One region of the Weissella paramesenteroides genome, then DNA from elsewhere that is predicted to be linked to it. Evidence: a T-box and tRNA genes for the amino acid it is inferred to sense, from the RefSeq annotation. Region 1 holds a T-box; the other holds one or more tRNA genes.
The links. A T-box is a leader RNA that pairs with one kind of tRNA and senses whether it is charged. The one in region 1 lies ahead of QRX23_RS07150 (valine--tRNA ligase), so its partner is inferred to be a tRNA-Val.

Region 1 (3,417 bases):
ATGAGTGCATGAAACAAAGTCGAAGCAAGTAGAAAACTAATGATCGATATTGCATAAATGGTTAACGCAACAATTGTAAAGGCTGAAAAATGGTGTTGTACACTGTTGATGATTAATAAGGTTGCACCAATAATTGCGGCGATAACACCAATCCCGTGGGTAACGGCATTTAAAGTTTCGTAGGTAATGAGGTAGCGACGATTTTCTTTTGTTAAAGTAGGCATAGGGGTTCTCCTTTATCTAATAAGGACATTACCGATTAAATTAAATTAATTGTTATGATTATCATAACTGTTACATCTAGTTTTGTAAACTAAATAAAATGGTTATAAGGAATATGTGAGGTTTGTAGAGATGTTGATGACGATAATAAAAGGTATGATGATTGGGTTTGCTTTTGTGGCACCAATTGGGATGCAAAATTTGTACGTGTTTAATAATGCGTTGACTAATTCCTTTCGACGTTCATTAGTTTATGTTCTTTTTGTATGGATTGCGGATTCATTATTTTCGTTAGCAGCGTTTTTCGGTATGGGTGCCATCATTAGTTCAGTGACTTGGCTGAGATTATTGGTTATGCTAGTGGGTGGTTTGCTAGTTATTTGGATCGGCTGGGGAATTTTGCGCAGTGCTGACGGGGTCCAGTTAAATGCCCATCAAAATAAATTACCAGTAAAACAAGCTTTTATGACAGCTTTTATTGTGTCATGGGCCAACCCACAGGCTTTGATTGACGGTAGTTTGTTGCTGGGTGCTTTACGAGGTACCTTGGCAAAAGATGCTGTGTGGCCATTTATTATTGGTGTGATTATGGCGACTTTTATTTGGTTTAATACGATTACGATTCTCATGAATTTGTTAAAAGAACGTCTACCTAAAAAAGTGCTTGTTTGGGTAAATATTATATCTGGACTAATCGTTTTGATTTATGGTGCTTACTTATTAGTTGAAGCATTATTGGACATCTTCTAAATAAAATGGCTTTATTCCAACAGAATTGAACTCATGACAGTCCTTAGGGTTGATTTTGTCAATCTATCATTGTAAAATTGCTCTTATAGCAATGCACTAGAGAGTATAAGCAAAGTAACTAACAGCGACAAAATCATTTGGTGTGAGATTTTGAGGACTTCGACTTAGAAAGTAGCTAGTGGGCTTTGTCGGTGAATATTGTAGTAGCCGATGACGTGAGGACGCGTTAAGTCAAAATGAGATAGAGAATAAACTCTAATTCAGGTGGTACCGCGATAATTTCGCCCTGAACATACAGTAATGTGTGTTCAGGGCTTTTTTAATGGACAACAATGAAAAAGAGTGATTAGAAAATAAGGAGTGAAGGTTATGCGAGAAATTGATATGCCTGGAAAGTATAATCCAACAGCTGTTGAGGCTGGACGTTATGATAAGTGGGTCCAAGAAAAACGATTTAAGCCATCAGGAAATAAGAAAGCACGTCCTTATTCGATTGTCATCCCACCACCAAATGTAACTGGTAAGCTGCACCTAGGCCACGCTTGGGATACAACGTTACAGGATATGATTATTCGCCAGAAGCGTATGCAAGGATTTGATACATTGTGGTTACCTGGTATGGATCATGCTGGTATTGCAACGCAGGCGAAGGTTGAACAACGTTTAGCAGAAGATGGCATTTCACGTTATGATTTAGGCCGTGAAAAATTTGTTGAGCAAGTTTGGGACTGGAAAAACGAATATGCAGCCACGATTAAGTCACAGTGGGGCAAGCTAGGCTTGTCACTCGACTATGACCGTGAACGCTTTACTTTGGACGAAGGATTGTCAGAAGCAGTTCGAAAAGTGTTTGTGACGCTTTATGAAAAAGGCTTGATTTATCGTGGTGAATACATCATTAACTGGGATCCAAAGGCACGGACAGCCTTGTCAGATATCGAAGTTATTCACCAAGACGATGAAGGTGCTTTTTATCATGTGCAATATCCATTTGTGGATAAAGAGACAACCTATCAAGGTAAGCACTACATTGAAATCGCAACAACACGTCCAGAGACTATGTTTGGGGATGTGGCTGTTGCTGTACATCCATCAGATGAACGGTATAAAGAATTAGTTGGTAAAAAGGTACTTGTACCATTAGTTAATCGGGAAGTTCCTATTGTCGCTGATGAGTATGTTGATCCCGAATTTGGTTCAGGAATGGTTAAAATTACACCTGCACATGATCCAAATGATTTTGGCGTTGGTAATCGTCATAATTTGGAACGTATCAACACGATGAATGAAGATGCAACAATGAACGAACGTGCGGGTAAGTATGTTGGTATGGATCGCTTTGATGCACGTAAGGCAATGGTTGCCGATCTAGAAGCTGGTGGCTGGATGCTATCAGTAGAACCAATCGTGCATGCGGTTGGTCATTCTGAACGTACTGGTGTCCAGGTTGAATCACGTTTATCAACACAATGGTTTGTTAAAATGAAGCCACTGGCTGAACAAGCTTTGGCTATGCAAAAGTCAGATGACCGCGTTGATTTTTATCCACCACGTTTCGAAGGGACTTTCACACGTTGGATGGATGATATTCATGATTGGGTTATTTCACGTCAACTTTGGTGGGGACATCAAATTCCAGCTTGGTACCATAAAGAAACTGGTGAAATGTATGTTGGTATGGAAGCACCAGCGGATGCTGAAAATTGGGAGCAAGACTCGGATGTTCTTGATACGTGGTTCTCATCAGCGCTTTGGCCATTTTCAACGATGGGTTGGCCAGATACAGACGCAGAGGACTTTAAACGCTATTTCCCAACAGATACACTTGTGACTGGATATGACATTATTTTCTTCTGGGTTGCACGTATGATGTTCCAATCAAAGGAATTTACTGATCGTCGGCCATTCAAGAACGTTTTGATTCATGGGTTAATTCGAGATGAGCAAGGTCGTAAGATGTCAAAGTCGTTGGGAAATGGTATTGACCCAATGGATGTGATTGAAAAGTATGGTGCGGATGCTTTGCGCTGGTTCTTAGCAACTGGTTCAACTCCTGGACAAGATGTGCGTTTCTCATATACAAAGATGGATTCAGCTTGGAATTTCATTAATAAGATATGGAATGCTTCTCGTTATGTGCTAATGAATTTATCAGATGATACAAAGGCAGAATTACCAGCTGACCGGACAAAGTTATCATTGGCTGATCAATGGATCTTGTCACGTTTGAATGCAACAATTGCTACTGTAACGAAGAATTTTGATAAGTTTGAATTTGGTGAAGCAGGCCGTGCACTTTACAACTTTATCTGGAATGATTTTGCTGATTGGTATATCGAAATGACTAAGGAGACGTTAAACGGGGATGATGCTGATGCACAAACAACCGTACAATCTATCCTTGCTTATGTACTAGATAATACGTTACGTTTGCTACACCCAATC
Region 2 (3,417 bases), 880 kb from region 1:
CTTACATTTTAAACCATACACGTTGAAACAACAGCAACATGTCGCTTTGAATCAGTATCGATATAAGCATGTCCAAGATGCAAGAAATGCACAAAAATTAATTGATCGTCAATACAATAGTCAAGCATTTACTTGGAACTGGTACAAAACACACTTTAGCAGTATGGGTAAAGAAACCGGTAATTATACTATCTCAACTACTTACAACAATAAGGTAAATACATTTACACAAACTGGGCAGTCAAACTTATCATTTTATAATCCACAGACTACTATTACAATGAATCTTGGACAGGCTAGTGACATAAATAAGGAAGCCTTTATTCCACTTACTTTTAATAAAGTTGGACAATACGCCTTTGATGTACAAATTAAAGCCATTCCTACTGACAATCGGTTTAATAAAGTCGCAAAACACATTAAAAATACAGCCCCAAGTTACAAAATTGGAAATAATAAATTAACAACATCTGTTACTGTTAATAAGCCTAAAATACTTGCAACCACTATTCCTTATAGTGATGGTTGGCGCATCAAAGGAAATCATGCTAATTTAATTAAACTTGGTAATGGATTTATTGGTATTCCACTATCTGTAGGTAAAAATAATATAAGACTCTACTATCACACTCCTGGCAGCCATATTGGTAAAATCAGTTTTCTGCTTGGTGTTATTATTTGCTGTTTAGTACTTTTTATAAATCTTTTTAAACCTATACGAATCAATCAAAAATATAAATAATTTTTTCATGTAAAAAAGCTCTGAACGAGCCTCGTAAGTTGGCATCATTTCCAAAACTTACGAAATTCGATTCAGAGCTTTTTTATACATCATTCATAGAGCTTAGGACAAAAGAAAATGTTCCAAACTTTTCTTGCTAAAATTGTATTAATTATAAGCCTGTAATTTTTATAACATAAACGTATTCAAAAAGTCTGAAGTCACAATGTAATGCACTTGACTCTACCTACTCCTGCCTTTCGCTTTGCTACGACAAAAACTAGCGCAAATCACGTGTCACACTGGTTTCAAAACGACTTTTGTCTTGCTTTCACATATAATAATTTACTACAATTCTTCAGAAGCAAACCATTCTGCAATACTGACCCACTGATCACTTTTTTTATTTTTAATTTCATAACTTGTGATATCATACAATGTCTTACGATCACCATCTAAAGGTGACCAATAAGTTTCATCTGCACGATGAATGACATCCCAATGTGTATAGTTCTTTTCTGTTCCTGATTCATCTCGTACCAAAAAGCCCTCTTTTAATGAGATATTTTTTTCACCAACTTGTGGGCCATCCACACCAAAATCTATCATTAATTGTTGATGAGTATCACTAGTAATTGGACTATGTGTCATATTTATATCCCCTTCAATTAAAATTCATACTATGTCAGTATGACACCTATTATCTTTTTCTTCTATATTCAACTAATTATAAACCAAAATTTTTTAAACACTTTATAATTTATTTTTCTAATAAAATAACAAAATAAAACCCTAGGGATTCTTCAATTTAAGAATTCCTAGGGTATGTTATGCCGTCGATGGGGGTCGAACCCATACTCCCTTGCGAGAACTGGATTTTGAGTCCAGCGCGTCTGCCAATTCCGCCACAACGGCATCATATTAAATATTACATCAATTCAGGGCGGTAGATGGGGATCGAACCCACGCGTGCCGGAACCACAAACCGGTGTGTTAACCACTTCACCACTACCGCCATGGCAGGGGTAGAGGGAATCGAACCCCCGCCGACGGTTTTGGAGACCGTTGTTCTACCGCTAAACTATACCCCTATAATGTGATGTAATACTTAATTTGAAACGGTCACAACGGGATTCGAACCCGTGATCTTTCGCGTGACAGGCGAACGTCATAACCAACTAGACCATGCGACCAATGGACGTTACAGGGATCGAACCTGTGACCCCCTGCTTGTAAGGCAGGTGCTCTCCCAGCTGAGCTAAACGTCCATTATAGTGCATCGCGATGTCCTATCCTCGCAGGAGGCGATCCTCCAACTACTTTTGGCGCTACTGAGCTTAACTACTGTGTTCGGTATGGGAACAGGTGTGACCTCAGTGCCATCATCACGACACGTTTTTTTATTGAGTGAACTTAGTTCCCTCAAAAATGAATCATAATTGCTATTTTTTGCCTTACACCACTTGCTACTTGGTTAAGTCCTCGAACCATTAGTACTAGTCCGCTCCATGCGTCACCGCACGTCCACTTCTAGCCTATCTACCTCATCATCTCTGAGGGGTCTTACTTCATTGCTGAATGGGAAATCTCATCTCGAGGCGAGTTTCACACTTAGATGCTTTCAGCGTTTATCTCATCCGTACATAGCTACTCAGCGATGCTCCTGGCGGAACAACTGATACACCAGTGGTACGTCCACCCCGGTCCTCTCGTACTAAGGGCAGCTCCTCTCAAATTTCCTACGCCCGCGACGGATAGGGACCGAACTGTCTCACGACGTTCTGAACCCAGCTCGCGTACCGCTTTAATGGGCGAACAGCCCAACCCTTGGGACCGACTACAGCCCCAGGATGCGATGAGCCGACATCGAGGTGCCAAACCTCCCCGTCGATGTGGACTCTTGGGGGAGATAAGCCTGTTATCCCCAGGGTAGCTTTTGTCCGTTGAGCGATGGCCCTTCCATGCGGAACCACCGGATCACTAAGCCCTACTTTCGTACCTGCTCGACTGGTAAGTCTCACAGTCAAGCTCCCTTGTGCCTTTACACTCTGCGAATGATTTCCAACCATTCTGAGGGAACCTTTGGGCGCCTCCGTTACCTTTTAGGAGGCGACCGCCCCAGTCAAACTGCCTGCCAGACACTGTCTTCCACCACGCTGAGTGGTGTGAGTTAGAGTGTTCATACAACGAGGGTAGTATCCCACGTTTGCCTCCATCGAAACTAGCGTCCCGATTTCTACGGCTCCTACCTATGCTGTACAAGCTGCACAAACACTCAATATCAAGCTACAGTAAAGCTCCATGGGGTCTTTCCGTCCTGTCGCGGGTAACCCGCATCTTCACGGGTCTTTAAATTTCACCGAGTCTCTCGTTGAGACAGCGCCCAGATCGTTACGCCTTTCGTGCGGGTCGGAACTTACCCGACAAGGAATTTCGCTACCTTAGGACCGTTATAGTTACGGCCGCCGTTTACTGGGGCTTCAATTCGTACCTTCGCCGAAGCTAAGCACTCCTTTTAACCTTCCAGCACCGGGCAGGCGTCAGCCCCTATACGTCATCTTACGATTTTGCAGAAACCTGTGTTTTTGATAAACAGTCGCCTGGGCCTATTCACTGCGGCTCAGCTTGCGCTGAGCACCCCTTCTCCCGAAGTTACGGGGTCATTTTGCCGAGTTCCTTAACGAGAGTTCACTCGC

Region 2: it encodes a tRNA-Val, which carries the amino acid that the T-box ahead of QRX23_RS07150 (valine--tRNA ligase) is inferred to sense. The anticodon was not compared.

What each region holds. Positions count from the first base shown of each region.
Region 1 is NZ_CP130559.1:1,426,728-1,430,144, reverse strand. Features, by position in the region: gene trhA (PAQR family membrane homeostasis protein TrhA) at 1-224, opposite strand, end outside; gene QRX23_RS07155 (LysE/ArgO family amino acid transporter) at 355-972, shown strand; T-box leader at 1,055-1,264, shown strand; gene QRX23_RS07150 (valine--tRNA ligase) at 1,342-3,417, shown strand, end outside.
Region 2 is NZ_CP130559.1:550,710-554,126, reverse strand. Features, by position in the region: gene QRX23_RS02640 (YfhO family protein) at 1-742, shown strand, start outside; gene QRX23_RS02635 (hypothetical protein) at 1,070-1,372, opposite strand; tRNA gene QRX23_RS02630 (tRNA-Leu) at 1,553-1,636, opposite strand; tRNA gene QRX23_RS02625 (tRNA-His) at 1,664-1,736, opposite strand; tRNA gene QRX23_RS02620 (tRNA-Trp) at 1,739-1,812, opposite strand; tRNA gene QRX23_RS02615 (tRNA-Asp) at 1,841-1,914, opposite strand; tRNA gene QRX23_RS02610 (tRNA-Val) at 1,917-1,989, opposite strand; rRNA gene rrf (5S ribosomal RNA) at 1,998-2,114, opposite strand; rRNA gene QRX23_RS02600 (23S ribosomal RNA) at 2,192-3,417, opposite strand, start outside.